Regions from separate parts of the Clostridium sp. OM05-6BH genome, predicted to be linked through region 2. Evidence: predicted binding sites of a transcription regulator. Region 2 holds the regulator's gene; the other holds the start of a gene.
What was found. Region 2 encodes LexA, which represses DNA repair genes until DNA is damaged. Its sites were predicted from a motif close to CNAACANNTGTTNG; they were not measured.

Region 1: uvrA (excinuclease ABC subunit UvrA) is a predicted target of LexA. The motif match lies at 9,378-9,391, and genes of this name have one in related genera.

Annotation. Positions count from the first base shown of each region.
Region 1 covers NZ_QULH01000001.1:413,674-429,034, forward strand. The annotation lists gene DXB73_RS01880 (polysaccharide deacetylase family protein) at 1-125, opposite strand, end outside; gene DXB73_RS01885 (TIGR04086 family membrane protein) at 258-629, opposite strand; gene DXB73_RS01890 (PHP domain-containing protein) at 798-1,646, shown strand; gene yajC (preprotein translocase subunit YajC) at 1,815-2,081, opposite strand; gene tgt (tRNA guanosine(34) transglycosylase Tgt) at 2,135-3,268, opposite strand; gene DXB73_RS01905 (DUF1700 domain-containing protein) at 3,305-3,742, opposite strand; gene fba (class II fructose-1,6-bisphosphate aldolase) at 3,929-4,795, opposite strand; gene DXB73_RS01915 (patatin family protein) at 4,990-5,826, opposite strand; gene yfbR (5'-deoxynucleotidase) at 5,857-6,447, opposite strand; gene uvrA (excinuclease ABC subunit UvrA) at 6,457-9,306, opposite strand; gene DXB73_RS01930 (GGDEF domain-containing protein) at 9,561-11,495, shown strand; gene DXB73_RS01935 (aminopeptidase) at 11,567-13,639, shown strand; gene nth (endonuclease III) at 13,620-14,261, opposite strand; gene DXB73_RS01945 (DUF4129 domain-containing protein) at 14,263-15,361, opposite strand, start outside.
Region 2 covers NZ_QULH01000004.1:95,224-110,584, forward strand. The annotation lists gene DXB73_RS05630 (D-alanyl-D-alanine carboxypeptidase family protein) at 1-1,133, opposite strand, end outside; partial or broken gene DXB73_RS14815 (YhbY family RNA-binding protein) at 1,513-1,794, shown strand; gene nadD (nicotinate-nucleotide adenylyltransferase) at 1,960-2,619, shown strand; gene yqeK (bis(5'-nucleosyl)-tetraphosphatase (symmetrical) YqeK) at 2,622-3,203, shown strand; gene rsfS (ribosome silencing factor) at 3,230-3,580, shown strand; gene lexA (transcriptional repressor LexA) at 3,792-4,409, shown strand; gene holA (DNA polymerase III subunit delta) at 4,490-5,464, shown strand; tRNA gene DXB73_RS05665 (tRNA-Ser) at 5,607-5,693, shown strand; gene DXB73_RS14495 (hypothetical protein) at 5,854-6,000, shown strand; gene gltB (glutamate synthase large subunit) at 6,140-10,681, shown strand; gene DXB73_RS05675 (glutamate synthase subunit beta) at 10,715-12,196, shown strand; gene DXB73_RS05680 (glutamine synthetase family protein) at 12,476-13,786, shown strand; gene DXB73_RS05685 (ANTAR domain-containing protein) at 13,823-14,383, shown strand; gene DXB73_RS05690 (carbamoyl phosphate synthase small subunit) at 14,380-15,361, shown strand, end outside.

The DNA.
Region 1 (15,361 bases), on a different contig from region 2:
AGCGCTAATGCTATATTTCCGAAGATCAAACCACTTCTGCGTCTGTTTCTTCTACGTTCGCTCCGTTCTCTGCGGCTTCTATCCGATAAACTCTCCATTATCTTTTCGTCTTCCTTTGTTACCATAATAGCCCCTCCATTTATTTATATTCAGCAGCTTGACAGCTCTATAGTCAAGCCACGCATTTACCTATGATAACATATTCCTCATGAATAGTATCACAGATTAGTTACTTTTCTATTAAATAAATGTAACAATTATCCTTCTGATACCGGAGCAAGCATTCCACCGACCATTCCAGCTACTGCACACACAATTCCACCACTAAATATCCAAGAATTTCCAGCAAGTGTTGTATTACCGGCAACAAGACCGATCAACAGCAAAATTCCAAAATAAACAGCTCCAACCAAGCATCCCCATAACAATTTGCGGCTTCCCGTTTTTTTACCCAGAAGAAATCCTCCTCCAAAGCAGCTCAGTACGTATACAAGAATAACCGCCATGCTGATACTCTTTGCCGTTACACCTGTTTTCCAGATGATGACCGACCCAATACCAAGCAGAATGACAGAAAACACATACATAAGCCCCAACACAACACAAAATGAAATGACATTTTTTTTCAAAAAAAACAGCCTCCTTCACACGAATCTTACATACTATATTTTATGTATGCTTCTTTTGCCTGATTATGCTATACTGATACCGTAAATATACAATAAATACACTCTTACTTCACACATCCATAATAAATGTGATATTTGAGTGTTCAAAACAAGAAAGGGTAGATACTTATGGGAACCGTTGATTTACATACACATTCTACATTTTCCGACGGGACATGTTCCCCGTCAGAGCTTGTTAATAAGGCTGTTTCCTGCGGTTTGCAGGCAATCGCTCTGACAGATCATGATACAGTGGAGGGTATTCCGGATTTTTTAGAAGCCGCTAAAGATATGGCGATCGAGGCCATCCCGGGGACTGAATTGTCTGTCGGTTTTCGTGACCGCGATATTCACATCGTGGGATTATTTATTGATCATACGCATGAAGGATTTCAGAAAATGTCACAGATCATGATCAAACGTCGAGACGCTCGTAACGAAGAAATGGCTGCACGCTTTCGGCGGGATAACATTCCGATCACAATGGAAGAATTGACAAATGGAAATCCAGATGCTGTTGTCACAAGAGCACACTTTGCACGTCTATTGATCAAGTATGGCGTTGTGAAGAATACCGCTGAAGCTTTTGATGGTTACCTTGACCCCTCAGCACCTTATTATGTACCACGCGAATATATTAGCAGAGAAGAGGGGATCAAAACAATCTTAGCCGCCGGTGGCGTGCCAATACTGGCGCATCCACTTCTCTATCATCTTTCCGAAAAGGAACTTTGCAGCCTGCTCACCGAATTAAAGGAATATGGTCTGTTAGGTGTAGAGGTTAAATATTCCACTTATAGCAAACAAGATGAATATTTCATCCGAAATATTGCCAAAAAATTTGACCTGCTTCCCAGTGGCGGTTCTGATTTCCATGGAACAAATAAGCCACACATTTCCCTTGGTTCCGGCATGGGACACCTTGCTGTACCTTACGAATATCTGCAGCAAATGAAAGAATATGCTGCGCGCTCATAAAGTCAACGATCAGCGCAGCAAAATAATATCCCAAAAACAGCCTCTGAAGTATTACATAATACCTTCAGAGGCTGTTTTTCTTGTCATATTCTGTTGCATCTACACAATCTTTGCATGTAAACTTCCCATACTTCAAATCCTTCCGGTATGAGAAGCCTTAGTAAGATCTTAATCCTCAGTCTGTTTGTCAATCTCAACAATGTTATCCTTTTTCATTGGAATACGGCAGTTTTTGTTGCTGCCAAACTCAACGATAACAATCTCATCCTTGATGTCAATTACAACGCCAAAAAAACCACTTGTCGTCAGAATGCTGTCTCCAACTTCTAACGTACTGAGTAAGGTCTCATGCTCTTTCTTCTGTTTGCTCTGTGGACGGATTGCAAAGAACCAAAAGATACCAATGATAACGGCATAAAGAATTACCATTGTCATGATACTTCCTCCTGCATTCTGTGATCCTGCCTGTCCTGCTAATACTGCTAAATTCATTTTGTTTCCTCCTGTAATTGTTCTAATTTTTGCTTTTTATATTGTGCGTAACACCCTTTTTCAATGGCATCACGTATTTCTTCCATCATTGTGTTATAAAAATACAAATTATGCGTTACCATAAGACGAAGTCCAAGCATTTCCTTTGCCTTAAGCAGATGGCGGATATACGCTCTGCTATAGTGCTTGCATACCGGACAATCGCATGTTTCATCCAATGGTCTGTCATCTAATTCATATTTGGCATTTAACAGATTCATCTTTCCATGATTTGTGTATGCATGTCCATGACGACCGTTACGCGCCGGATACACACAATCAAAAAAGTCAACGCCACGCTCTACTGCCTCTAAAATATTAGCAGGAGTCCCGACACCCATCAAATATGTCGGTTTATTTTCCGGAAGATATGGTACCGTCTCATCCAAGATGCGATACATCTCTTCGTGCGATTCTCCGACTGCTAATCCACCTAATGCGTAGCCATCCAGATCCATCTCCGAAATACGTTTTGCATGTTCAATACGAATATCCTGAAATGTTCCACCTTGGTTAATACCAAATAACATCTGATTCGGATTGATCGTATCCGGCAAAGCATTCAACCTTGCCATCTCTTTCTTGCAGCGTTCCAGCCAGCGTGTTGTGCGATCCACAGAATCCTGCATATACTTTCTTGTTGCCGGATGTGGCGGGCACTCATCAAATGCCATGGCTATCGTTGACGCTATATTAGACTGAATCTGCATACTCTCTTCCGGGCCCATAAATATCTTGTGTCCATCAATATGTGAATTGAAATACACGCCTTCTTCTTTGATCTTACGCAATCCCGCCAAAGAAAACACCTGAAATCCACCGGAATCTGTCAAGATCGGCTTATCCCATGCCACAAAATGATGCAATCCTCCCAGTTGGCGAATAATCTTATCGCCAGGGCGAACATGCAGATGATATGTGTTACACAGCATCACTTGTGTCTTAAGATGCTGCATATCTGTAGTCGCAACTGCACCTTTCATCGCACCAACCGTTCCAACATTCATAAAAACAGGTGTCTGTATTGTTCCATGCACTGTCTCAAGCTGTGCACGTTTTGCTCTTCCATCTTTTGCTAATATCTTATACATCGTACTAATTTCTATCCTTTAACTAAATATTGCCTGCTAAAAATCTCCTCGAATCAACTTTAAAGCAATCACGATCAATGCAATCGGCACTAAGATCACCAACGCAAAGCGGAGCAAAAAAACTAGCAATATCATAAAAACTACAATTCCTGCACCTATGATAAGATAACGAAATAGTTTCGAAATACCATTCTCCGTCTCATGCCCATAAGTTTCTCCATAAGTCTGGCTGTATTCACTGCGCGCCTGATCCATATATTGATTTGCATCAGATCCTTTAGATGCCATATATGCATCGATCAGGGACTTTGCAATAAGACGGGGATCTCCCAGCTCTTCACAAACCTCTTTGTCACTGTGTTCGCTCTGTGCAAAATAATCCCGATAATACCGAAGATTAGCTTCCACATCCTCTTTCGGCATATTTCCTTCCAAACTCTCACGTAATATAGACAAAAATTCTGCTCGATTCACACTAATCCTCATTTCTACTCTACATGAATCTGTATCGTGTTATAGTGTCACTGCTTTTCTAAAAATACACCGGCACTTTACTCCGTATAGTGGAAAACAGGAAACAATTCTGTCTCTTGTGCCACAAAATTGTTTCCTGCTTCTATGCTATACAATACCTCTTCACGTACAATTACGACAGTATCATTACTCAGCCTTACCTACAGATCCGAACAATTCCATCTTCTCTTTAACGGTAGCCTTGATTGCCTCAGCACCCGGTGCAAGAAGCTTACGAGGATCAAATCCTTTACCCTGAAGGTCTTTACCCTCTTCGATATATTTACGAGTAGCTTCCTGGAATGCCAACTGGCACTCTGTATTTACATTAATCTTAGCAACACCCAAAGAGATTGCTTTCTTGATCATGTCTGCCGGAATACCTGTACCACCGTGCAATACTAATGGCATATCTCCTGTCTTGGCCTGGATCGCATCCAATGTCTCGAAACTTAATCCTGCCCAGTTTTCCGGATATTTACCATGGATATTACCGATACCTGCTGCAAGCATTGTAACACCAAGATCCGCAATCGCCTTGCACTCATCTGGATCTGCACACTCACCTGCACCTATAACACCATCTTCTTCACCACCGATAGAACCTACCTCGGCTTCCAAAGAAAGACCTAAGATACCACATGCATTAACAAGCTCTGTTGTCTTAGCGATGTTCTCCTCGATCGGAAGACTAGATCCGTCAAACATGATGGATGAGAATCCTGCATTAATACATGCCTTTGCTCCTTCATATGAACCATGATCCAAATGAAGTGCTACAGGAACAGTGATTCCAAGCTCTTCAATCATACCATTTACCATACCAACAATTGTCTTGTAACCGCACATATACTTTCCTGCGCCCTCAGACACACCTAAAATAACAGGGGACTTTAATTCCTGTGCTGTCAAAAGAATAGACTTTGTCCACTCCAGATTGTTGATGTTGAACTGACCTACTGCATACTTGCCAGCTTTTGCTTTGGTAAGCATCTCTTTTGCTGATACTAACATAACTTTTCCCTCCATCTTTTGATTCTCTTCCACTGTGGAAGAATAGATTTCTGCAAACCTGCATTTTATGCCACTTTGCAGAGTTAGTTTTCAAAAACCATGCCTATTATACCCTATTTCCCTAAAAAAAGAAATAAAAAATGTATAAATTTTTCATTTCCTTTGCTATTTCAAAGGATTCCAATGTTTTTTGCCTAAAATAATGCCTTGATCTCATCCATCCGGTTCATTGCCATATCATACCCCATTTGGTATGAACGACGCAGTACATCCGTATCTTTTTCAAAGCTGTTAAGCGGTTCTGACGGGCGGATCAATACGGCATTGCCTTCCTCCTGCATCTTTTCACATATTTGTACCGATTCATTATATGTCTTGTAGCGATGCAATAAATTATCTGCGATTGCCGGATATCGTCTGCGCAGCACTCCCGCTGCGAAGCGATCCGATCTGCCACACGCTTTACGATAACCTTCCGGTCTGGTTAAAACGATCAAAGCTTTGTGATGTCCGTCTCTCTGTAGTCGACGGATCGGCACGGGATCAGATACACCGCCATCATAATATGCTCCCCCTCCAATATGCACCGCTTGGAAATACACCGGCAGCGCACAACTGGCACAAAACACATCAAATCGATCATCTACGTCTTCTTTATGAAAATAATGTGGTTTGCCGGTATTGGCATCCGTTGTTACCACAACATAATCTCCGGCATAATTCTGAAAGGTATCCATATCAAATGGGAACAAAACATTGGGCATTTTTCGAAAAACAAAATCCACGCCAAACAAACTATGCTCTTTCTTAAAATAATTTCGCAATCCCATATAACGTTTATCATTACGATACCGCAGCAGCATATTCAGATTGCGTTCCTTCTGTCGCGAAATATAACTGGCGGAATCTGCAGCTCCCGCCGACACGCCAATGCAATACGGAAACATTACATCCTGGTCCAATAATGCGTCCATCACTCCACAGCTAAAAATTGCTCGAAATGAGCCACCTTCAAATAACACTCCGGGCATAATTTTGCCTCCCTTTCTATCACAGTCAGATCAATGTTCTAATTCATCCAAAGTCTTATAATACTCCGGCAAAAACGCCTCACAGAACACCGTCACCTCCGGCATATTCATTTGCTGCAGGGATTCGTAAGTTGCCTGCTTCGCACTGCGAAACTCCTGATTACCGGTCTTTTCTTCCTCTATGCATTTGATCAACGCTGATAATTTATCGGCAGCTTTCACATAACGATACTCTTCCGGCGTAATCTGTTCCGGCAGGAAATACGACTCATATTCCGCTCTCAGATCTTCCGGCAGCATTTCCAGCAAACGTTGTGCTGCTGAATCTTCAATCGCCTTGTATGCTTCTTTAAGTTCATCATTGGCATACTTAACCGGAGTCGGCATATCTCCGGTAATGATCTCCGTACAATCATGATACATTCCTAACATTGCAAGACGTTCCGGCGAAAGATCCTTTCCAAACCGTTTCCGGCCGATAATCCCTAAACCATGTGCAAGCATAGCAACTTCCAGCGAATGCTCGCATATATTCTCCGACACCGAATTGCGCATCAATGCCCAACGCTCTATATATTTCATTCGTGCCATCATTGCAAAAAAACCTTTGTGATCATTCATAACCCATCCTCATTTCTGTTTATCAAGCATCTTTTTAATATATACTCCGGTATACGAATTCGGATTATCCGCTACTTTCTCCGGCGTCCCCGTAGCAATGACGGTTCCACCTTTGTCGCCACCTTCCGGTCCCAGATCAATAATATAATCCGCTGTCTTGATCACGTCAAGATTGTGTTCGATCACGATCACCGTATTGCCACTTTCTGCCAGCCGATGCAAAATGCTGATCAAGCGATCCACATCCGCAAAATGTAGTCCTGTCGTCGGCTCATCCAAAATGTAAACTGTTTTACCGGTACTGCGCCGGCTAAGTTCCGTTGCAAGCTTTATTCGCTGTGCTTCTCCACCGGATAGCGTTGTCGAAGGCTGGCCAAGTTTGACATAAGATAAACCGACATCATGCAGTGTCTCTATCTTGCGACGGATAGATGGTATCGCCTCGAAAAATGGAAGTGCCTCATCCACTGTCATATCAAGCACATCAAAAATGCTCTTACCTTTATACTTGACATCCAGCGTCTCACGGTTGTATCGTTTGCCTTCACATACCTCACATGGAACATAAATATCCGGCAAGAAATTCATCTCTATCTTAACAATTCCATCGCCGCCACATGCCTCACATCGTCCGCCTTTCACATTAAAGCTGAAACGACCTTTCTTGTAACCCTTTGCCTTAGCATCCGGCGTGGAGGCGAAAAGATCACGGATCATGTCAAACACCCCAGTATACGTTGCCGGATTTGAACGTGGTGTCCGACCGATCGGCGACTGATCAATATCAATTACCTTGTCCAATTGCTCCAGTCCTTTGATCGACTTATGCTTGCCGGGGATGCATCTCGCACGATTAAGCTGCTTTGCCAGGCTCTTATATAATACTTCATTGACCAACGAACTCTTACCGGAACCTGATACGCCTGTCACACAGGTCATCACTCCAACCGGAAACTTCACGTTGACATTTTTGAGATTATTCTCCGCTGCGCCCCGCACCTCAACCCAGCCTGCCGGCTTGCGGCGTTTTGATGGAATTGCGATCTGCTTTCGACCACTAAGATATGCTCCCGTCAAAGAGTCTTCGTTCTGCATGATCTCCTGTGCTGTTCCCTGTGCCACAACTTCACCGCCAAACGCTCCCGCTCCGGGGCCAATATCAACAATATGATCTGCTGCCAGCATTGTGTCCTCATCATGCTCGACCACGATCAATGTATTACCCAGATCACGTAATTTTAATAAAGTTTTTAAGAGTTTGTCATTATCTCTTTGATGAAGTCCTATACTTGGTTCATCCAAAATATAAGCTACTCCGACCAAGCCGGAACCAATCTGTGTTGCCAAACGGATACGCTGCGCCTCACCTCCGGACAACGTACCCGCATTGCGGGCCAAACTCAGATAATCCAATCCGACATCCATCAAAAAGCCAACTCGTGCATGTATTTCTCGAAGCACCAGCTCCCCTATCGTCTGCTGTCTCTTCGTTAATGTCAGGGACTGCATAAACTGCTGCAGATCACGGATTGACATTTCTGTCATCTCTGCAATATTTTTATCTCCTACCGTCACAGCCAGCGAAGACTCTTTCAATCGCTTGCCATGACATGTCTCACAAGGAGTGATCCGCATAAAGCTCTCATATTCCCGACGTGTCGTCTCGGAATGAGTCTCTCGATACCGTCTTTGCACATTTTTGATCACGCCCTCAAATGCTACATCATATACTCCGATCCCCCGTTGACCGCGATAATGCACCTGTACCACTCTGCCATCCGTGCCATGCATGATCATATGACGAATCTCCGGCGACAGCTCACCATATGGTGTATTCAGATCAAAATCATACGACTTTGCCAATGCTTCCAGCGTACATCTTGTATAACTTCCCGGATCCTTAGAAGACTGCCAGCCGATCACCACGATTGCCCCATCTGCCAGGCTTACCGATGGATCCGGCACAAACAATTCCTCCGCAAACTCCATCTTATAGCCAATACCGGCACAGGTTTCACATGCACCAAACGGGTTGTTGAACGAAAAACTGCGCGGTTCAATCTCTTCTATACTGATACCACAGTCTGCACAGGAAAAGCTCTGACTGAAATTAATCTGACGATCCCCGGGAATATCTACGATCAAGAGTCCATCCGACAGGCGCATAACACTCTCGATCGAGTCAGCCAGACGCTTTTCAATCCCCTCGCGAACGACAAGACGATCTACTAAAATTTCAATATTGTGCTTTTTATTCTTCTCTAATTTGATCTCTTCGGAAAGATCATAAATATGTCCATCCACAACAACGCGCACATAACCGCTCTTTTTGGCTGAAGCAAATACTTTTGCATGTTCACCTTTGCGTCCACGCACAACAGGCGCAAGAAGCTGCAGCCTCGTTCCCTGCGGATATGTCATGATCTCATCCACGATCTGGTCGACCGTCTGACGCTTGATCTCCTGGCCACACTTTGGACAGTGCGGAATACCAATACGTGCATAAAGCAGGCGAAAATAATCATATATTTCTGTCACGGTTCCAACCGTAGAACGCGGATTGCGATTGGTCGACTTCTGGTCGATCGAAATTGCCGGCGACAGTCCTTCTATGCTTTCTACATTCGGTTTTTCCATCCGACCCAAGAACATTCTGGCATATGAAGATAACGACTCCATATAACGTCTCTGCCCTTCCGCATAGATCGTATCAAAAGCCAGCGATGATTTGCCGGATCCGCTAAGCCCGGTCAAAACAACAAACTCATCGCGTGGTATATCAATATCAATCCCTTTGAGATTATGTTCTCTGGCTCCTCGTATTTTTATATATTTGGTCAATTCATCATGTTTACCCATAGGTTATCTCCATTTCTGTAATACTTGCCCACTGTGATTGTAAAGTATAACACAATCCGCTCCCTAAAACAAGTACATATGTTCGATATCATATCAAGGCTCATCTATATTGTGCACCAGACGCATAAAATTATTCACAGTTATAACGGAAATACTGGTTTTTGTTGCTTTTTCCCTTGAGATAGCATTTTATTTGTAATATAATAACAGTAATAATGTACAACTAGCGATAGCAAGAGGAGGTACACGTAGTTTTGCAAGAAAATACTACAAAAATCATTGGGGTTTGCGTGGCTGATATTAGTACTGATTATAATGATCGTTTCTTTGAGGCATTTAAGAGGCTCGCTCATGAGTTTCACTTCAAAGTCCTCTTTTTCAGTGCATTCAGCCCGCTATATTGGGATCAGAAACATGACATCGGTGAGGGAAACATTTACCAATTGATCGATACCGATGTATTAGACGGACTGATCATGTTGACGATCACGATCAAAAATGAGCTCGTTCGTGAATCCATTATCGAACATGCCAAAAAGCGAGATATTCCGGTAATATCCATTGAGTATCCGTTGGAGGGAAGCCTAAGCATTATTTACGAATATAAATCCACGATACGTAAGCTGCTATCCCATCTGATCGATGACCATGGATACCGTCGCATTAATTTTATTGCCGGACAGAAAGATAACCTTTTCTCCGAGGAACGTTTACAAGTATATCGTGATGTACTTACCGAACATCAGATTCCGGTCGAGGAAGCACGGATCGGCTACGGCGATTTTTGGTATGGTCCAACACACACTGTCGTCCAATCCTTTATCGACAGTGATCTTCCAATGCCGGAAGCAATCGTCTGTGCCAACGACAGTATGGCGATCGCTGCCATACAATATTTGACCGATCATGGATACAATGTTCCCGAAGACGTTGCTGTCACCGGTTTTGATGGAATTGAGGAAGCTCTGGATTTTTATCCACCGATCACAACGGTTCGTTACGATATTGATGCAACGATTTCCAGAACATTTCGTATTATGAGAAATTTGTTACAGGGCAAGGAAATTGATGAACCTTTAGAGATTGTTTCGGAGATTGTCTATGGTTCCTCTTGTGGCTGCCAAAGCAACAAGCAGAATTCCATGACAAAATATAATAACAGAACGCACAAACTGCATTCTCGGTTAAATGATCACCGTCATTTCAGCGAGACCCAGATCTACATGGCTGCCGATCTTACCGATAACGATTCTTTCTTTGGTGTATTTAACAACCTGATGCAGTACGCTGATGAGTTCCGCAGCAATAAGTTTTGGCTTTGTATCGTTGACGACTTTTTGGTTGAGCAGGAAGAGTTATCCGATATTATCGACAAAGCAAATTTTCATCGAAGCGGTTACTCCGACAAGATGAATATCATGTTGTCTCGCATTAACGGCGAATGGCAGGGGCTGATCGATTTTAATACTTCTGCATTACTGCCAAACCTATCCACAATATTGAAAGACGAGGACGCATTAATGTTTTGTCCGCTCCATGTATTGGATATGACGATTGGTTACGTTGTGTTGGCTTATGACAGCGAAATGATGAATATGGAATATCTGTATCAATTTTTAATGAACATAAGCAACGCCTTAGAAAATACAAAAACACATCAACGCCAACAAAACATTATCTCCTCATTGGAGAACAAATATATCCACGATCCAATGACCGGCTTATTTAATCGCCGTGGTTTCTACCAACGCGTACAGCCGCTATTTGAACAATGCGCAAAGACCAATACACCTTTCGTTCTTGTATCCGCTGACCTAAACGGTCTCAAAACCATAAACGATACATACGGACACGCCGATGGTGATATTGCGATTTCTACGGTAGGGCAGGCGTTAGCACAGGAATCTTCGGCAAATGCTACATGCGCTCGTTTTGGCGGCGATGAATTTGTAGCCGCTTGGGCTTGTAACTCATCTTCTAGTGAAGAAGAAGCTGCTTTCCGTAAACGCATACAAAACTATTTGGATGAATTTAATGCCTCATCCGGCAAACCGTATACGATCAGCAGCAGTCTCGGCATTGTCGTGGCAGTCCCATCGGAGGACATCACATTGGATGAATTTATTAAAGTCACGGATGAAAAAATGTACGAAGAGAAAGTAAAATATCATCAAACGCACAAACGTTAAAATGCATGAATAATTTCATTAATGGAAAGCCTATAAGTGCTTTCCATTAATTGTTTAGGAGGATTTCCAAAATGATAAAAGTATATGATTATTATCAAGAAGAAAATAAAGCTTTGGAAGAACGTTTTACATTGGCAAGTGAGCGTATTTACGAGATTCAAAACGAAGCAGAACTGTGTGCTCCATATGCATCGTATGTCACAATGGTTGCATCCTTTCTATCCGAAATCACGGACACATGGAATTGTGTTGCCACCGGCAGCGTATATCATATGCCATTAGAACAATTACAGCAGTTAAACCACTCTTTATATGCTGATATTCTTCCGGAACATTACGCAGAGAGTTACGCGAATCCTGACTATGCCTGCAACGTATTTGGTCTGGAAATGGGACAGCTTCTATGTGCGCTATATGCGGAAATGCGAGGCTGTATCGCTTATGTATTTGAGCAGCATTTGCAGTACGTGACAATGGCGATGGAATTATTTTTGGAAGTATACTCTATCTTAGAACAGGAGGACCCCTCCGCAGAAGAAATTCGTCATGCACTATATTATTACTGCTTTGATTACGCAGATATTACCATTGCAGACCGTACCCGTTCGCTGTTAGATCCACGCATGGCATTTGCCAAAAATATTATAATGCAGGCAGACTTAACCGATCTGCGCTATCTATATTATTTTGGGGAATATATTTCCGAAAATGAACTGGAAACCGCCCGTCACTTAAACACACTTTCTCAAGCAAAAATTCAGGCAATGGCGGCCACATATACAGAGGGATTCCGCAAAGGATTTGAATTATATAACATTGATCTGTCCGCAAAGAAAACCGTCAATATCCGTTTCAGCTTAGGATTCGAACAGATCGTTCGCGCCGCCATCCGGCAATTTGCGCAAATGGATCTTGATTGCTGTATTTATCGTGCCGGCGTCAGCATGACGACACGCTCGGCCAGAGGTCGCATCGGATACTTCGGTGCCTCAGCCAACAAACAATATGACTACGATCACCGTATGGATAATGCGCTGATCTTTGACAAGGCATATGCAGACCGCTGTCTCACAGAGCAGCGCAGCGCCTATCAGGATATGAAAGATCTCGCAGCCACCTATGCCGGTCCTGCCGTGATCGAGACATTTGGAGAACATCCTTTTATCCCTGAAAACAAATCAACAACTCCAAAGGACAGCGACAAACAGCGCAGCAAACGACTTGACTATCAAGCCGCTTCCACTGAATTAACCAATGAATTTATTCCGGGAGATCAAGTCAGTTTTACGATCATCGCATTTCCTGTCCCAGAAATCGGACAGAACTTCACTGATATTTTTGATGCCACGATCCGCGTGAACACACTGGATCAGGAACGTTATGAACAGATTCAGACAACGATCATTGAAGCATTAGATTCGGGAGAAAGCGTTACAGTTACCGGTCGCAACGGCAACCATACCAACATTACCGTAGCATTAACACCAATGACAGATCCGGCACGACAAACCCGTTTTGAAAACTGCTTGGCAGATGTCAATATACCACTTGGTGAAGTGTTTACCTCTCCTAAGCTAAAAGGGACCAATGGTATTCTTCACGTGACCAAAAGCTTTCTAAATGGTCTGAAATATGAAAATATCTGTCTTACATTCCAAGATGGAGTCGTTACCGATTATGAATGCAGCAATTATGATTCAGAAAAACAGAACAAAAAATATATTTTTGAAAATCTGTTATTCCAACACAAAACACTTCCTATGGGAGAATTTGCTATCGGAACCAACACGACCGCTTATGCCATGGGACAGCAGTTTGGTATTTCCCATCTGCTGCCGATCCTCATTGAAGAAAAGACCGGACCACATTTTGCAATTGGTGATACTTGCTTCTCTCACGAAGAGGAACTACGCACTTACAACCCGGACGGAAAGGAAATGATCGCCAAAGAAAACGACTATTCCCTACTACGTCACACCGACAGCCGACATGCTTATTTCGGATGCCACACAGATATTACGATCCCATATCATGAACTGGGCGACATTATCGTCAATGGCAGAGACGGTCGTGAAATACCCATTATAAAAGAAGGACGATTTGTACTTCCTGGAACAGAGGCTCTTAATGAGCCTTTGCGTTAGCCTTACACACATCAGCCAGACAGCACCGTTCACAATGCGGTGTTGTTCTCGCTGTGCAGACATCTCGTCCATGACAGACAAATCTATGACAAAGGGCACTTCCCTCCTCTGGTGGAATGATCTTCCACAATGCCATTTCAACTTTCTTTGGATCTTTGATCCCATCCACCAATCCAATTCGATTTACCAATCGAATACAATGTGTATCGGTGACGATAGCCGGCTTGCCAAACACATCTCCCATGATCAGATTTGCACTTTTGCGGCCCACACCGGGCAGACGCAGTAGGGCATCAAAATCCTCTGGAACTTTGCTTTCATACTCATCTCGAAGCATCTTCATACAAGCGTTAATATCTCTTGCCTTACTCTTACCCAAGCCACAGGGACGCACAATTTCCTCAATCTCCTCAGCCGTTGCCGCTGCTAACGCATCAATATCCGGATACTTTTCATATAATTTAGGAACGATCTGATTGACCCTCGCATCCGTACACTGTGCCGCTAACCGCACGCTGACTAACAATTTCCATGCCTCTTCATATTCCAAGGTACAGTCTGCATCCGGATAGGCTTCCCGCAATCGTTCTATTACTATTAAGGCTCTCTGTTTCTTTGTCATGTTATCCTTTTCCTTTCTCTTGTCGTATCGACTTCCATTGCTCATTGGTGATCTCATGCTCGCTATACCGTGCCTCCTCATAAAGGCCGGTAAGTGCTGTTAACGACATTGTTCCGGCATCCTCCGCCTTATGTGCTAACTGTCTGGCAGTATCTGTACTTCGCACTTTATCCTGTAGGCTGTTCACGATCCGTCTGCGAAACAAATGCCGCACTTTCTCACGATTAGTACGAAAAACTTTTCGTTTTAGTTTTGTCCAAAAAGAATCTTCCTCTTCCACTTCTACAATCTCATCCGGTATCATAAGCTTTGGTGACTGCGCTGCGGTTATTTTCTCCTGTCGGCGAAATAACTTAAGGAACAATTCTTTTGCCGCAAAACCAAGCAGAATAATAAATGGCAGTGCACCTAACAACAATACGATCGGATGATCAAACTGCGACAGATCCGTCACTGCAGGAGCCGCTGTCTCCGTAATCTCTTCCGCCTGATCTGCCACATTCTCCGGTGATACCTTCCACAAGCTTGCGATAAAATGTACTAGAGCAACGATCATCTGTACTACTTTTCGGACAGCATATTGTACATATCTGCCAAAGGGTATTCCCATTTTAACATCCCTCAAGGCAATTGCAAATAGTACACCTAACAAAAATACGCCAAGCACCCTCACGACCATTTTCGAACTGCCGTCAAATATCATATGCTTAGTACTATCCGAAGCATCGCTTTGTTCTCTCAGGTAATCATTGAGCCGCTCCAAATAGCCACACCACATATGGAGTATCAACAGGACGGCTCCCAAAATCACTGCCAAAAGTCGAAAACGTGAATTCTCTAAGAATGTTCCCAACAAAAATATAAATACAACTTCTACCGCCAAATACCATTTCCCGGTATAACTGAAATGCTCTCTGTGTATCCGCCACCATTTGATCGAAACAGCCATATTCCATAAAACGATCGACATATAAAGGACAGTGATATCTTTTGCCATCTGCGCCGATCTGCCAAGCAATCCATAAAGGAAGATAATTTCTAACAAGTGTCCCATTATAAGGACAATAGCACCGGTATATTCCTGATACTTTGCTCCATTT
Region 2 (15,361 bases):
CCCTCTTTGATCGGAGCCTGTAAATGTTTGCGATAGAAAATCTTGCGCTTAGGCTTATAGGATTGTTCATCTCCACAAAGTACGTATTGGAATGGTTTTTCGACGCGCGGGATTATTTCCGGCGTGATACCACCGGAGATCTTTTGCGGGGGGAGAGTGATATCGTCCGGATTTTCCTGAAAGGCGGTACAGTTTGCAAAACCATAATCCAACAGGGCTGCCGCCTGCACAAATCGGATTTTTGGGTCTGGAGCAGCCATAATGACGGCGGTAAGGCTGATTCCATCTCGTTGTGCAGTAGCACTGAGACAATATTTTGCTTTCGATGTGGATCCGGTTTTTAGACCGGTAATTCCCTGATAAGTACGGATTAGTTTATTGGTATTCGTTAGTCCAAATTTTTTCTTCCCCTTTTTGGTGACATGTGTAATAGTATCCATCCATACAGTAGAATACTTGGAAATGTCCGGATACTTGGACACAAGCGATTGTGACATTAAGGCTACATCGTATGCACTGCTGTAATGTCCGCTCTCTATGGAGTCATCCAGACCGTTACAGTTTTTGAAATGAGTATGTTTCATACCGAGAGCTTTTGCTTTTTTGTTCATACGTTTTACAAAGGATTGCTCTGATCCGGCAAGGTGTTCTGCCATGGCCACAGCGGCATCGTTTGCGCTGGCTATGCTGATGCATTTGATCATTGTATTGACGTCCTGCGTCTCTCCCGGTTCCAAAAACACTTGTGAACCGCCCATAGATGCGGCATATTCACTTACTGTTACCTTATCTTCAAGTTTGCATTTCCCCTGTTCGATGGATTCAAAGATCAGAAGGAGGGTCATGATCTTGGTGATACTTGCCGGTATTAATTTTTTATTTTTGTTTTTGGCATATAAGATGCGTCCGGAAGCGTTGTCGATCAGAACGGCAGCTTTTGCGGTAATTGCCAGATCATTATTATGTGCTTGGTCTGCCTCAGCTTGTTTATTTGCTGTGCACCGAAAAGCTGGCTGATTTGTACATACTTTCGCAAAAACCTTGACAGATGTGAAGGCGTTGACATAAATAAGTACGGCACATAATATAAGAGCAAGCATTCGTCTTGACAGGATGGAACGAAATAATTGCATTGTGAGAATCCTTTCTGTACCAAATAGGTTAGTGCAGTAATATCAGTACGATTTGAAATATAATTATAGCAACATATGCGACAAAAAGAGAGAATATGTGTATTTTATCAAATTGAAAATTTGAAAAAAAGATATTGCTTTTTTCTGCCGCTATTTTGTGATATAATGAGCCGCAGAGAAAAACAAGCGGCTGCGAAGCAGACATTTGTTTTTCTGGGCTCATTAACGAGCAAATAAGCTTGTGAAACAAGCGAATGAGCTCTGAAAGAGCGGATTTGCGAGTTTGAAAAAAAGGCAACTTAATGTATGAACAATGGCCGCAGAGAAAAACAAGCGGCTGCGAAGCAGACTGAAAAAAATGATAAAAGTGAGGATAAATATGACAAGTAAAGAAAGAGCAGAATTGAAAACACAGGCAATGAAATTAGACAGCATATTTCAGATTGGAAAGGCTAGTTTAACGCCTGCGATGGTTAATGCAGTAAAGGATGCCTTGCATGCAAGAGAATTGGTTAAAGTATCTGTACTCAAAAACTGTTTGGATGATCCGCATGAGATTGCACAGGTATTGGCAGAGAGAACCGGTTCAGAGGTCGTGCAGGTGATCGGCAAGAAGATTGTTTTGTATAAGAAAAACTTTGAATTGGAGGAGAAGCGTAAACGTGCTTTGAAACGTGAAAAGCAGAACCGTCATGGTGCAAAAAACATGAAAAAATCAGACAAAGTACAGAAAAGTTTTTCTAAGCCGGACAAGAGATCTGCAGCTAAGGGGAAGAAATCTAAGACGGATCAAGGCACTGCAAAATATCTTTGGGGCGATAAGTAAATGTTAGTGAAGGATAGTGGAGTCACAGCCAAAAGAAAAGTTGGTATTATGGGCGGGACGTTTGATCCGATCCATAATGGGCATATGACGATGGCGAGGCAGGCAGCACTTCAGGCTTCTTTGGAATGTGTGCTATTTATGCCTACCAAGATACCTCCACATAAAGAAAGTACTAAAATAACATCGGAGTCTGTTCGGTCTCAGATGGTTCGACTGGCTGTGGCAGGAAATAATGATTTTATGTTTTCGGATTTGGAGTTACGACGCACAGGGACGACATATACTGCAGATACTCTGCAGATACTCACAAGAGAGCATCCTGAGTGTGAGTGGTACTTCATTTTGGGAGCAGATTCTTTTTTTCAATTAGAACAGTGGTATCACCCGGAAAGAATATTTGCCAATGCTATTATACTGGCTGTGGGACGGGATGATGTTCCGGCAGAGCAGATGCGTAAGCACAAGGAATATTTATGTCAAAAGTATCATGCGCGTATACAATTGATCGATATACAGCAGATCGAGATCAGTTCTCATGAGATTCGCGAAATGATCGCGCAAGGGCATTCTGTGGATGAGATGCTTCCGCAGGCGGTTGCAGCTTACATTCACGAGCAGCGATTGTACCTGGATCCGGTGCAGGGCAGGAAAGGAAACTAGAGATGCAGCAACAGATACAAGAAATTCAAAGTAAGTTGAGTAAGAAATTATCGGAAAAACGATTTACGCATACGATAGGAGTGCTTTATACGGCAGAAGCGCTGGCAATGCGCTACGGAGAAGATTTAGATAAGGCGGCGTATGCGGCGGTATTGCACGATTGTGCAAAATATTGCAGTGGCGAGCAGATGCTTCAAAAGTGTCGTAAATACAATATTGAGATTTCAGAGGTGGAACAGAAGAATCCGTCGCTTCTTCATGCAAAACTTGGAGTCTATTATGCGAAACATCGTTACGAAATTGATGATGAGCAGATATTGGCTGCAATTCGCTGGCATACGACAGGAAGACCGGAGATGACCTTGTTGGAGAAAATAGTATTTTTGGCAGACTATATTGAGCCCAACCGCAAATTGATACCGGGACTTACACAGGTACGTCAGATAGCATTTTGTGATATTGATAAGGCAGTGTGCATGACGTTAGAAAATACAGTTTCGTATCTAAAAGGAAGCAGCCGCGGGATGAAATGTTTTGATCCGAATACCAAACAGGCATATGAGTATTATAAACAATATCAATAAACAATCGTAGAAAGGATATAATAATTATGACAGAACAGAAAAAAATGGCAAAGATCGTATATGAGGCATTAGACGAAAAGAAAGGTTATGATATTAAATTGATCGACATTTCTGAGATTACAATGATCGCAGATTATTTTGTGATCGCAAGTGGGGACAGTACCACGCAGATCCAAGCGATGATCAATAATGTTGAGGAGCATATGCACAAAAACGGATATGCCGTAAAACGTGTCGAAGGTAATAAAAACAGTACTTGGGTATTGATGGACTTTGGCGATGTGATCGTGCACATTTTTGATAAAGAGGATCGCCTGTTTTATGATCTGGAGCGTATTTGGGCAGACGGTAAGGTGCTGCAGGCAGACTCGCTATAGTTTAACAGCCTTCAAATAGAAAATTTGTTCGGAACATTTGTTTGACACTACAGAACATATGTGTTACTCTGTTAATGATGAGACTGCCCATATCGTGTGCAGCAGTATATATAACACACATTGTTTGTTAGATGAGCAGATGCACTGTATTATGCAGAACATGCGCAGTAGATTATTTGATAGAACGAATACAGGAATTGGAGGCATATTTATGGCTAAAGGTAAAATATCTGCAAAGCAGGAAGAAATATTAGAGTATATTAAATCACAGACATTACAGCGCGGATATCCGCCGGCTGTACGTGAGATCTGTGATGCGGTACATTTGAAATCAACTTCATCTGTACACTCTCATCTCGAGACGCTGGAGAAGAATGGTTATATTCGTCGTGATCCAACGAAACCTCGTGCGATTGAGATCATTGATGATGAATTTAATCTGGCGCGAAGAGAGATCGTAAATGTTCCGGTGATTGGGGAGATTGCAGCAGGAGAACCCATTTTTGCAGAGCAGAATATCGAGGGGTATTTTCCATTACTTCCAGAGGATGTACCGACAGGAGAATCATTTATGTTGAAAGTGCGTGGAGAGAGTATGATCAATGTCGGAATCTATGATGGTGACAAGATATTGGTAAAGAAGCAGAACACTGCGAGAAATGGTGAGATTGTGGTTGCTTTAGTGGAAGACTCTGCTACGATCAAGACTTTTTATAAAGAGGATGGGCATTATCGTTTGCAACCTGAAAACGATACAATGGATCCGATCATTGTCGATCGGGTTGAGATTTTAGGTAAGCTTGCCGGATTATACAGAACATATCGTTAGCAGCAGATATGACACCAAGAAATTTCTTTACCGGAGCTCTATACTCTATAAATAAGTAGGAGAGAAAGGCGGACAGTAAGTTGCAAAAACTAAAGGCGGATATTAAGAATAGACAGTTTAAGAACTGCTATCTGTTTTATGGAGAGGAAGATTATCTCAAACGTCTTTATAGAGACAGCTTAAAGGCTGCTGTTTTAAATGGCGGAGATGATATGAACTGTACGCGGTTCCAAGGTAAAGAAACAGATGTGGTGCAGATCAAAGATCTTGCTGATACACTGCCCTTTTTTAGTGATTATCGATTGATCATTGTGGAAAATTCCGGTCTGTTTAAGTCGGCAAATGATCTTGCAGATTATCTGCCAAATATGCCGGACTCTACAATCTTACTTTTTGTGGAGAGTGAGATTGATAAACGTAACCGCCTGTATAAGTATGTCAACAAATGCGGATATGCGGTTGAAATGAAGCCGATGAACGATCGGGAGATCAAGCTGTGGACTGTAGGGATCCTCAAGCAGGCAGGAAAGAAGATGAGGGAGAATACAGCAGAGTATTTTTTGGGATTGATCGATAATGATATGTATCATGTGAAAAATGAACTGGATAAATTGATCGGTTTTGTCGGCGATCGCGATGAGATCACGAAAGAGGATGTCGATGAAATTGCGTGTGTACAAGTGAATGGACAGATTTTTCAGATGATGGATGCAGTCGCTTCCGGTGATCAGAAGCGGGCGATGAAATTGTATCGGGATCTCTTGGAACTTCGAGAGAGTGCAATGTCCATTTTGTACTTGTTATCGAGACACTTTAATATATTACTGCAGATAAATGATTTAGGGAGTGGAGTCCCAAAGGGAGAAATTGCACGAAAAGTTGGAATTCCGCCCTTTTCTGTGGGGAGATACCAAAGTCAGAGTCGTCATTTTTCGACAGCGAAGCTTAAGGAAATGCTGGAACAGTGTGTAGAGACAGAATATCTGTTTAAGCGTGGACGGATTGAGGATCAAATAGGTGTAGAATTATTGTTAGTACAATTTACGAAGCAGTAATTTTGACAGATGAAAATACTTATGATATAATACTCGAAGTGTGCTCAATTTACGAGCTTCTTTGAAACTTCATTATATGCTGTGAATCGTGTACAATGATTCAGGATAATGAGTCTTACTGAGCTTTAAGGGCTATATATATGGAGAGTTGTCCGAGAGGTCGAAGGTGCATCACTCGAAATGATGTGTCGGTGAGAACTGACCGAGGGTTCGAATCCCTCACTCTCCGTTTCATGTTATGAAATTTTATAGATCGGTGTTACGCTTTAAGAGTGTAACATCGATCTTTTGTATTATGGGATTAAGGCGTCAAAGGTCCTTGATCATCATAAAACAATGCTTTGTTTTCTTATTGAAATAAAATGATCAATTGAAAATGGAGGAACTTTATGAATGGGAACAAAAGAAAAATAAGTAAAACGATTATTTACTTTAGAAAACAAATAAAACATATAAATTCACAAAATAATATTGCTTTTTTGAGAAAAAAACCGTATAATATCAACAAGTTGATGAACAAAGGGGTTCAGCAATGAGAGAATTCATGGGCTTTTCCTGAAGTGGAAAGAGCTTGCGTGTGGTCTCTGTTGCTGGACTCCTTTTTTGTTGGATAGGAGGAATAACATGGCTAAGGAAAAAGCGAGAAACAATGCGCAATCTGAAATTGCAAAGGCAATGCAGGTGGTCGATCATGAAAAAAGAGGACTTTATGATCCTCGTTTTGAACATGATAACTGTGGTATCGGTGCAATCGTCAATATTAAAGGTAACAAGACGCATGATACCGTTTCGGGAGCATTGGACATTGTAGAGAAACTGGAACATCGTGCCGGCAAAGATGCAGAAGGAAAAACCGGTGATGGTGTTGGTATTTTATTACAGATCTCCCACAATTTCTTTAAGAAAGCGGTTGCTCCATTAGGAATTGAGCTTGGAGAAGAGCGGGATTATGGTATTGGTATGTTTTTCTTCCCACAGGATGAATTGAAGAAAAATCAGGCAAAGAAGATGTTTGAGGTCATCGTCGAAAAAGAGGGACTGGAATTTTTAGGATGGCGTGAAGTTCCGGTATCGCCAAAGGTGTTAGGACATAAGGCGTTAGAGTGCATGCCATGCATCATGCAGGCATTTGTAAAGCGTCCGGAAGATGTGGAACGAGGCTTAGACTTCGATAGAATGTTATATGTAGCGAGACGTGTATTCGAACAGAGTAACGATGATACCTATGTCGTATCGTTTTCCAGTAGAACGATCGTATATAAAGGAATGTTTTTGGTGGGACAGCTTCGTTTGTTCTTTGAAGATCTGCAAAGCCCGGAATATCAATCTGCGATTGCAATTGTTCATTCCCGTTTTAGTACGAACACAAACCCAAGCTGGATGAGAGCACATCCGAATCGTTTTATCGTTCATAATGGTGAGATTAACACGATTGTCGGTAATGCTGATAAAATGTTAGCGCGTGAAGAGACAATGGAAAGTCATTATCTTGCTAATGAGTTTAGCAAGGTGCTTCCGGTCGTTAATCCGAACGGATCTGATTCCGCCAGACTTGATAACACATTGGAGTTTTTGGTAATGAGTGGTATGGAACTTCCACTTGCTGTCATGATCACAATACCGGAACCGTGGGAAAATGATATGAGTGTAAGTCAGAAAAAGAGAGACTTTTATCAGTACTATGCAACGATGATGGAGCCATGGGATGGACCGGCTTCTATCTTGTTTTCCGATGGTGATTATATGGGTGCCGTACTCGACAGAAACGGACTCCGCCCATCTAGATATTACATTACGACAGATGATCAGTTGATCTTATCTTCTGAAGTTGGTGTATTTGAAATTCCACCGGAAAAAATCGTGAAGAAAGACCGCCTTCGTCCGGGACGTATGCTTTTGGTTGATACAGTCAAGGGTGAATTGATTGACGATGATGTATTAAAAGAGCAGTATGCGTCTCGTCAGCCATATGGCGAATGGTTATATAACAATTTGATCACTCTTCAGGAAATCCATATTCCAAATCAAAAAGTAGAGCAGATGAGTGACGAGGAAAGAGTTCGTCTGCAAAAAGCATTTGGATATACTTTTGAGGAATATAAGACATCTATCCTGCCGATGGCACAAAATGGAGCAGAGCCGATCGGAGCGATGGGTACAGATACGCCGTTGCCGATGCTTTCTGAGAAACCGCAGCCATTATTTAACTATTTTAAGCAGTTATTTGCACAGGTAACAAATCCGCCGATCGATGCGATCCGTGAGGAGATTGTAACTTCTACGAGTGTTTATATTGGACAGGATGGTAATCTGTTAGAGGAAAAGGCAGAAAACTGCAAAATGCTCAAGATCAAAAATCCAATCCTTACAGATACGGATCTTCTTAAGATCAAGACACTGAATAAAGATGGATTTAAGGTGGAAGAAATTCCGATCACGTATTATAAAAATACATCATTAAAAAAGGCGTTGGATCGTCTTTGCTTAGAGGCAGACCGTGCGTATAAAGAGGGCGCAAATATTTTGATCCTGACAGACCGTGGTGTAGATGAAAATCACGTTGCGATCCCGTCTCTGCTGGCTACGGCAACGATGCAGCATCACTTGGTAACAACCAAGAAAAGAACAAGCGTTGATATGATACTTGAGACAGCAGAACCAAGAGAAGTACATCATTTTGCAACTTTATTGGGTTATGGTGCAAGTGCTATTAATCCGTATCTTGCACATAGCACGATCAAGGAATTGATCGACAATGGAATGCTGGACAAAGATTATTATGCAGCAGTAGATGATTACGATGCAGCTGTCTTACATGGCATTGTAAAAATTGCCTCTAAAATGGGTATTTCAACAATTCAATCTTATCAGGGATCAAAGATCTTTGAGGCGATTGGTATTGATCAGGATGTAATTGAAAAATATTTTACGAATACAGTTAGCTGTGTGGGTGGAATTACTTTGGAAGATATCCAAAATCAGGTAGATGAACTTCATTCTTCTGCATTTGATCCGTTAGGACTTCGCGTAGACTTGAATTTGGAGAGCAGAGGACAGCATAAGGCAAGAGGCGGTAAAGAAGCCCATCTTTATAATCCGGAAACGATCCATTTGCTGCAGCAATCAACGTGGACAGGAAGTTATGATCTGTTTAAGCAGTATACCAAGACTGTTGATGAAAAAGAAAACAAGATGACCCTGCGCAGTATGCTTGACTTCAAGTTCCCGAAGAAAGGCATTCCAATCGATGAAGTTGAGAGTGTGGACGAGATTGTGAAGCGTTTTAAGACCGGAGCAATGTCTTATGGATCTATTTCTCAAGAAGCACACGAGACGTTGGCAATCGCTATGAATCGTTTGCATGGTAAGTCCAATAGTGGCGAGGGCGGTGAGAGTCTGGAACGTCTTGAGACAGCCGGTGCCCCGGACAGCAGATGCTCTGCGATCAAGCAGGTGGCATCAGGACGATTTGGTGTCACTTCCCGTTATTTGGTAAGTGCTAAGGAGATTCAGATTAAGATGGCTCAGGGCGCTAAGCCGGGTGAAGGTGGTCATTTGCCGGGTGGTAAAGTGTATCCTTGGATCGCCAAGACAAGACATTCAACACCTGGTGTCAGCTTGATCTCCCCGCCACCGCATCATGATATTTATTCGATCGAAGATCTGGCACAGTTGATCTACGATCTGAAAAACAGTAATAAAGATGCCAGGATTTCTGTTAAACTGGTTTCTGAAGCAGGTGTCGGAACTGTCGCAGCCGGTGTTGCCAAAGCCGGAGCTGCAGTTATCTTGATCTCCGGATATGATGGAGGTACCGGAGCAGCACCGAGAAGTTCGATCTACAATGCCGGACTTCCTTGGGAACTGGGACTTGCAGAGACTCACCAGACATTGATCATGAATGGCCTTCGATCCCGTGTTATGATCGAGACAGATGGTAAATTAATGACCGGTCGTGATGTTCTCGTGGCAGCATTGCTCGGTGCAGAGGAGTATGGTTTTGCAACAGCTCCGTTAGTTACTATGGGTTGTGTCATGATGCGTGTCTGCAATCTTGATACTTGTCCTGTAGGTGTTGCAACACAGAATCCGGAACTTCGTAAGCGTTTTATGGGCAAACCGGAATACGTTGAGAACTTTATGCGTTTTATTGCGCAGGAACTTCGCGAATATATGGCAGCACTTGGAATTCGCAAGGTCAATGATCTGATCGGACGTACTGATCTGCTGAAGATCAAGGATGGTGAAGAAGAGAAGGCAAAACACATTGATCTTAGTGCGATACTGGATGCAAGTTTTGCGGGTGAGCGCAAAGAAAATAAATTTAATCCAAAAAATAAATTTGATTTCGAACTTGAGAAGACAATGGACGAAAAGGTGTTCCTTCCTAAGTTGAAAACAGCATTGGAGACTGGTGAAAAAGCTAAGATTTCCGTGAATGTTACGAACTTAAACCGCTCCCTGGGAACGATTCTCGGCTCTGAGATCACCAAGAGGTTCCATGAAGGATTGGAAGCAGATACGATCACTGTAGAATGTCATGGCAGCGGTGGACAGAGTTTTGGAGCATTTATTCCAAAAGGACTTAAATTGGAGTTGATTGGTGATTCCAACGATTATATGGGAAAAGGTTTATCCGGTGGAACAATCGTTGTCTATCCTGAGAAAGGATCTAATTTTAAGGCAGAGGATAACATTATTATCGGTAACGTTGCACTGTATGGAGCAACCAGCGGTAAAGCATTTATTAATGGTATCGCCGGAGAACGTTTTTGTGTCAGAAATTCTGGTGCAACGGCTGTTGTAGAGGGTGTCGGTGATCACGGATGTGAGTACATGACCGGTGGACGTGTCGTCGTACTGGGGCCGACGGGCAAGAACTTTGCAGCCGGAATGAGCGGCGGTGTTGCTTATGTTTTGGATGAAAACAGTGACCTTTATCTGAAGTTAAACAAGGAACTGGTATCCAGCGAACCGGTAACGGATAAATATGATGTCTTAGATCTGAAAGCAATGATCGAAGAACATGTTGCTGCAACAGGTTCCGAAAAGGGACAGATGGTGTTAGATCACTTTAGCGAGTATCTTCCGAAATTTAAGAAGATTATCTCTTATGACTATAGTAGAATGTTGCAATTGATCGCTCAGATGGAAGAGAGAGGTTTAAGCTATGAACAGGCACAGATCGAAGCATTCTACGCACACAAGAACCAGTAAACAGGCATAAGTTAAAAGATGGAGGAAAAAGCGATGGGAAAACCTACGGGATTTATGGAATATGAACGAAAAGACAATGCGGCAATAGAACCGCTAGAGCGCATCAAAAACTTTAATGAATTTCATGCACCAATGCGTGAAAAAGACCGTAAAGAGCAGGCAGCACGTTGTATGAACTGTGGAGTGCCGTTTTGCCAGTCGGGCATGATGATCGGTGGAATGGCCTCCGGATGCCCTCTGAATAATCTGGTTCCGGAGTGGAATGATCTGATCTACCGTGGCAACTATGAGAAAGCTCTGCAAATGCTGCGTCAGACGAATAACTTTCCGGAATTTACATCAAGAGTGTGTCCTGCCTTATGTGAAGCAGCTTGTACCTGCGGTTTGCATGATACACCGGTCACTTGCAAGGCGAACGAAAATTATATTGTGGAGTATGGATATCGACATGGCTTGATGGAAGCAAATCCACCAAAGGTACGTACCGGAAAGAAGATTGCGATCGTTGGATCAGGCCCTTCCGGACTTGCGGCAGCAGATCAGTTAAACAAACGTGGTCACAGTGTTACGGTTTATGAGAGAAACGATCATATCGGAGGCTTACTGATGTACGGCATTCCAAATATGAAATTGGAAAAATGGGTGATCGACCGTAAGCAGAAAGTCATGGAGAAGGAAGGTATCAGATTTGTTGTCAATGCGAATGTCGGCAAAGATATTAAAGCGTCCGATCTGTTGCAGCAGTATGACAGTGTGATCTTATGCTGCGGTGCATCCAATCCGAGAGATATTAAGGCTCCGGGGCGTGAGGCAGATGGCATTTATTTTGCAGTTGACTTTTTGACGCGTTCTACCAAAAACGTATTAACCGGTGAAAAGAAAAACTGGGTCAACACCAAAGGAAAAAATGTCGTAGTGATCGGTGGTGGAGATACCGGTAATGATTGTGTTGGTACGGCGGTACGTCAGGGTGCAAAGAGTGTCGTACAGATTGAGATGATGCCAAAACTTCCGGATCAGAGAGCACAGAATAACCCATGGCCTGAGTGGCCAAGAGTCTGCAAGACAGATTATGGTCAGGAAGAGGCAATCGCTGTATATGGACAGGATCCACGTATTTATCAGGCAACCGTTAAGGAATTTATAGCCGATAAAAACGGCAGGCTTAAGAAAGTTAAGCTTGTCAAACTGGAGCCGAAAAAGGATCCTAAGACCGGACGAATGAATATGACAGAGATCGCCGGCAGTGAGTTTGAGATCCCGGCAGACTTCGTGTTGATTGCAGCCGGTTTCTTGGGAACACAGGATTATATCGCAAAAGCGTTTGGCGTAAAACTGAATGCCCGCACTAATGTGGAGACGGAACCGGGCAGCTACAAGACAAATATAGATAAAGTATATACGGCCGGTGATATGCACCGTGGACAGTCATTAGTCGTATGGGGTATCAACGAGGGACGTCATGTCGCCAAAGAGGTAGATAAGGCGCTCATGGGCTATACCAATCTGGAATAGTTCGAAAGAAGCCTGCAAAGCATTTCCTTGCTTTGATAAGATTATGTGGACTTTAGTCCCCTGATCTTTTATAACAAAATCCAACAAGAAGAGCGTCGCACTTTCAAAAAGTGTTGACGCTCTTCTCATTTATAGGTATAATAGGATGAATGTGTAAATTGGTATAATAGGGTCAAAAAATATACGGTTTTATATCAGTTCTATAACAGAGAAAAACCGTATGGAAAAGACATAGTTAGCATGATGAGCCCCTTACACAGGCGCAGAATGGAGGACATGATGGCAAAGTATACCAGACAGGATATACTGGATTTGATTGAAGAAGAAGATGTTAAGTTTATACGACTTCAGTTTACCGATATTGCCGGTAATCTGAAAAATACGGCAACAACAGTTGATCAGATCGACAAGATCCTAAGCGGTCGGTGTCGATTTAACTGTGCAGCGGTAGACGGATTCCGTGGTGTTGGCTATGAAGAACTGTTTTTGGTTCCGGATTTGGATACGTTTGTAACTTTTCCGTGGAGACCACAGAACGGCAAAGTGGCACGTTTTATTTGTGACATTGTTAAGCCGGATGGTACTCCGTTTAAGGGAAGCAGCCGTTATATTCTAAAAAAGGTCATCGCAGAGGCAGAGCAGATGGGATATACACTTGATGTAGGTATCAAGCATGAATTCTTCCTGTTCGATCTGGATGAAAATGGAGAGCCGACCAATCAGTCATCCGAACGGGGCGGCTATTTTGATGTTGGGCCTTCTGATGGCGGTGAGAATACAAGACGTGACATGGTATTATATTTGGCAGACATGGGCATTGAAGTGGAAAGCTCCTATCATTCGGATGAGGCGGCGCAACATGCTTTGGAGATGGCACACGATAATGCACTGACAGTGGCGGATAATATCATGACGACTCGTCTGGTAGTACGAACTGTCGCAAAACGACACGGTGTACATGCAACGTTCATGCCGAAGCCTCGTAAGCATGTCAAAGGTTCTGGTGCGCATTTTACGTTTTCATTGAGCAAAAATGGCAAGAACATCTTTTGCAGCGACAGTGATGAACATGGCATTAGCGCGGATGGGTATCAGTTTATGGCGGGAATGCTTCGTCATATGAAGGGGATGAGCCTGATCACAAATCCAATCGTGAACTCCTATAAGCGCTTGATACCGGGATATTTAGCACCGGTTGCGGTTGGCTGGTCGTTTACCAATGATAGTCCACTGATCCGCTTAACGTCGATTGGTGGAGACGGGGCGCGTATCGTGTTGCGCAGTCCGGATGGGGCTTCTAATCCATATCTCGTGATTGCAGCCTGTCTGGCAGCAGGATTGCAAGGGATCCGAGAGGGCTTGGTTCCACCGCGGTCAATGGAAGAAAGTGAAGGAGAGAACAATCCACAGGGCAATCTTCCGCGAACCCTGCATGAAGCTGTTAAACAGTTTGAACAGGATGAGCTGTTAAATAGTGTGTTAGAAAGCCACATTAAGAATCACATGATCCACACCAAAGAGGCAGAGTGGAATGAGTACTGCAAGCAGGTAACACTTTGGGAAAGAGAGAAATATCTGGGAACGATATAAACATTCTTAAAGCGTGATAGGAGGTTTGCTGACAGCATGGCAGATATTATTATCGCTTTTCCAAAGATTGAAGATGCTAAAAATCTTCGGCGGATTTTGAATAAAAATGGTCATGATGTCACCCTTGTGTGTGACAGTGGGGCACAGATTGTAAGTGCTGTAAATTCGCTTGATGGCGGAATTGTTATTTGTGGTTATCGCTTCTCGGATATGCATTATTCCGAGATTCACGAATATCTCCCTAAGGGGTTTCAGATGTTATTGCTGGCATCACCGGTAAAACTGGCAGACTGCGATGTGCGCGGTCTGATGGCACTACCGATGCCCTTTAAGGTACAGGATCTGATGAGCACCTTGGAAATAATGCTATCACAGTATTATCGATGGTGTAAGAAGCAAAAGAAAAAGCCAAAGGCACGCTCTGAGCAGGATCAGAAAAAGATCGTTACGGCAAAAGAGCTGTTAATGGATCGAAACCACATAACAGAAGAGGAAGCACATCACTATATACAAAAAATAAGTATGGACAGTGGTACCAACATGGTTGAGACTGCTGAAATGATACTAGAACTGAACGGAAAGGAATGGGATCTATGATGACAAAAGCGTTTTTGATCTTAGAAGACGGAACTGTCTTTGAAGGTAAAAGTATGGGAGCACAGAAAGAAGTGATCAGTGAAATTGTATTTAATACATCGATGACTGGTTATTTGGAGGTACTGACTGATCCTAGTTATGCAGGGCAGGCAGTAACGATGACTTATCCTTTGATTGGTAATTATGGCGTATGTTATGCAGATATGGAGTCGAAAAAAGGCTGGCCGGATGGTTTTATCGTAAGAGAGTTATCCCGTATGCCGAGCAATTTCCGTTCGGAAGATTCGATACAGCATTTCTTGGAAGAAAATGATATTCCGGGAATTTACGGAATTGATACCCGTGCTTTAACGAAAATCTTGCGTGAAAAGGGAACGATGAATGGAATGATCACCACAAATGAGAATTATGATCTGGAGGAAATTTTACCAAAGCTCAAAGATTATAAAGTGGTTGGTGTAGTAGAAAAAGTATCCTGCAAAGAGAAAGAAACGTACAAACCGGGAGATATCGGCTCTGAGGAAGTGCCGGTAGAGCGAAAAGTGGTTGTGATCGATGTTGGAACGAAGAAGAATATTATACGCTGTCTGTTAAATCGTGGATGCGAAGTTACTGTTTATCCACAGAATTTTGCGGCACAGGATGTTATCGCAGAGCAGCCGGACGGCATTATGATCACTAATGGACCGGGAGATCCTTCCGAGTGTACGGCAGTGATCGAGCAGATCCGCGTTTTGGCAGGATCCGGTATTCCGATCTTTGCGATTTGTTTGGGACATCAGTTGATGGCACTTGCACATGATGCTAAAACCTATAAAATGAAATATGGACACCGCGGTGCGAATCATCCGGTAAAGAATCTGGAAACAGGAAAGGTATATATTTCATCACAGAACCATGGATATGTGGTTGATGCAGACTCCATTGACAAGTCGGTGGCAGAGCCGTGGTTTATCAATGTCAATGATAAAACCGTAG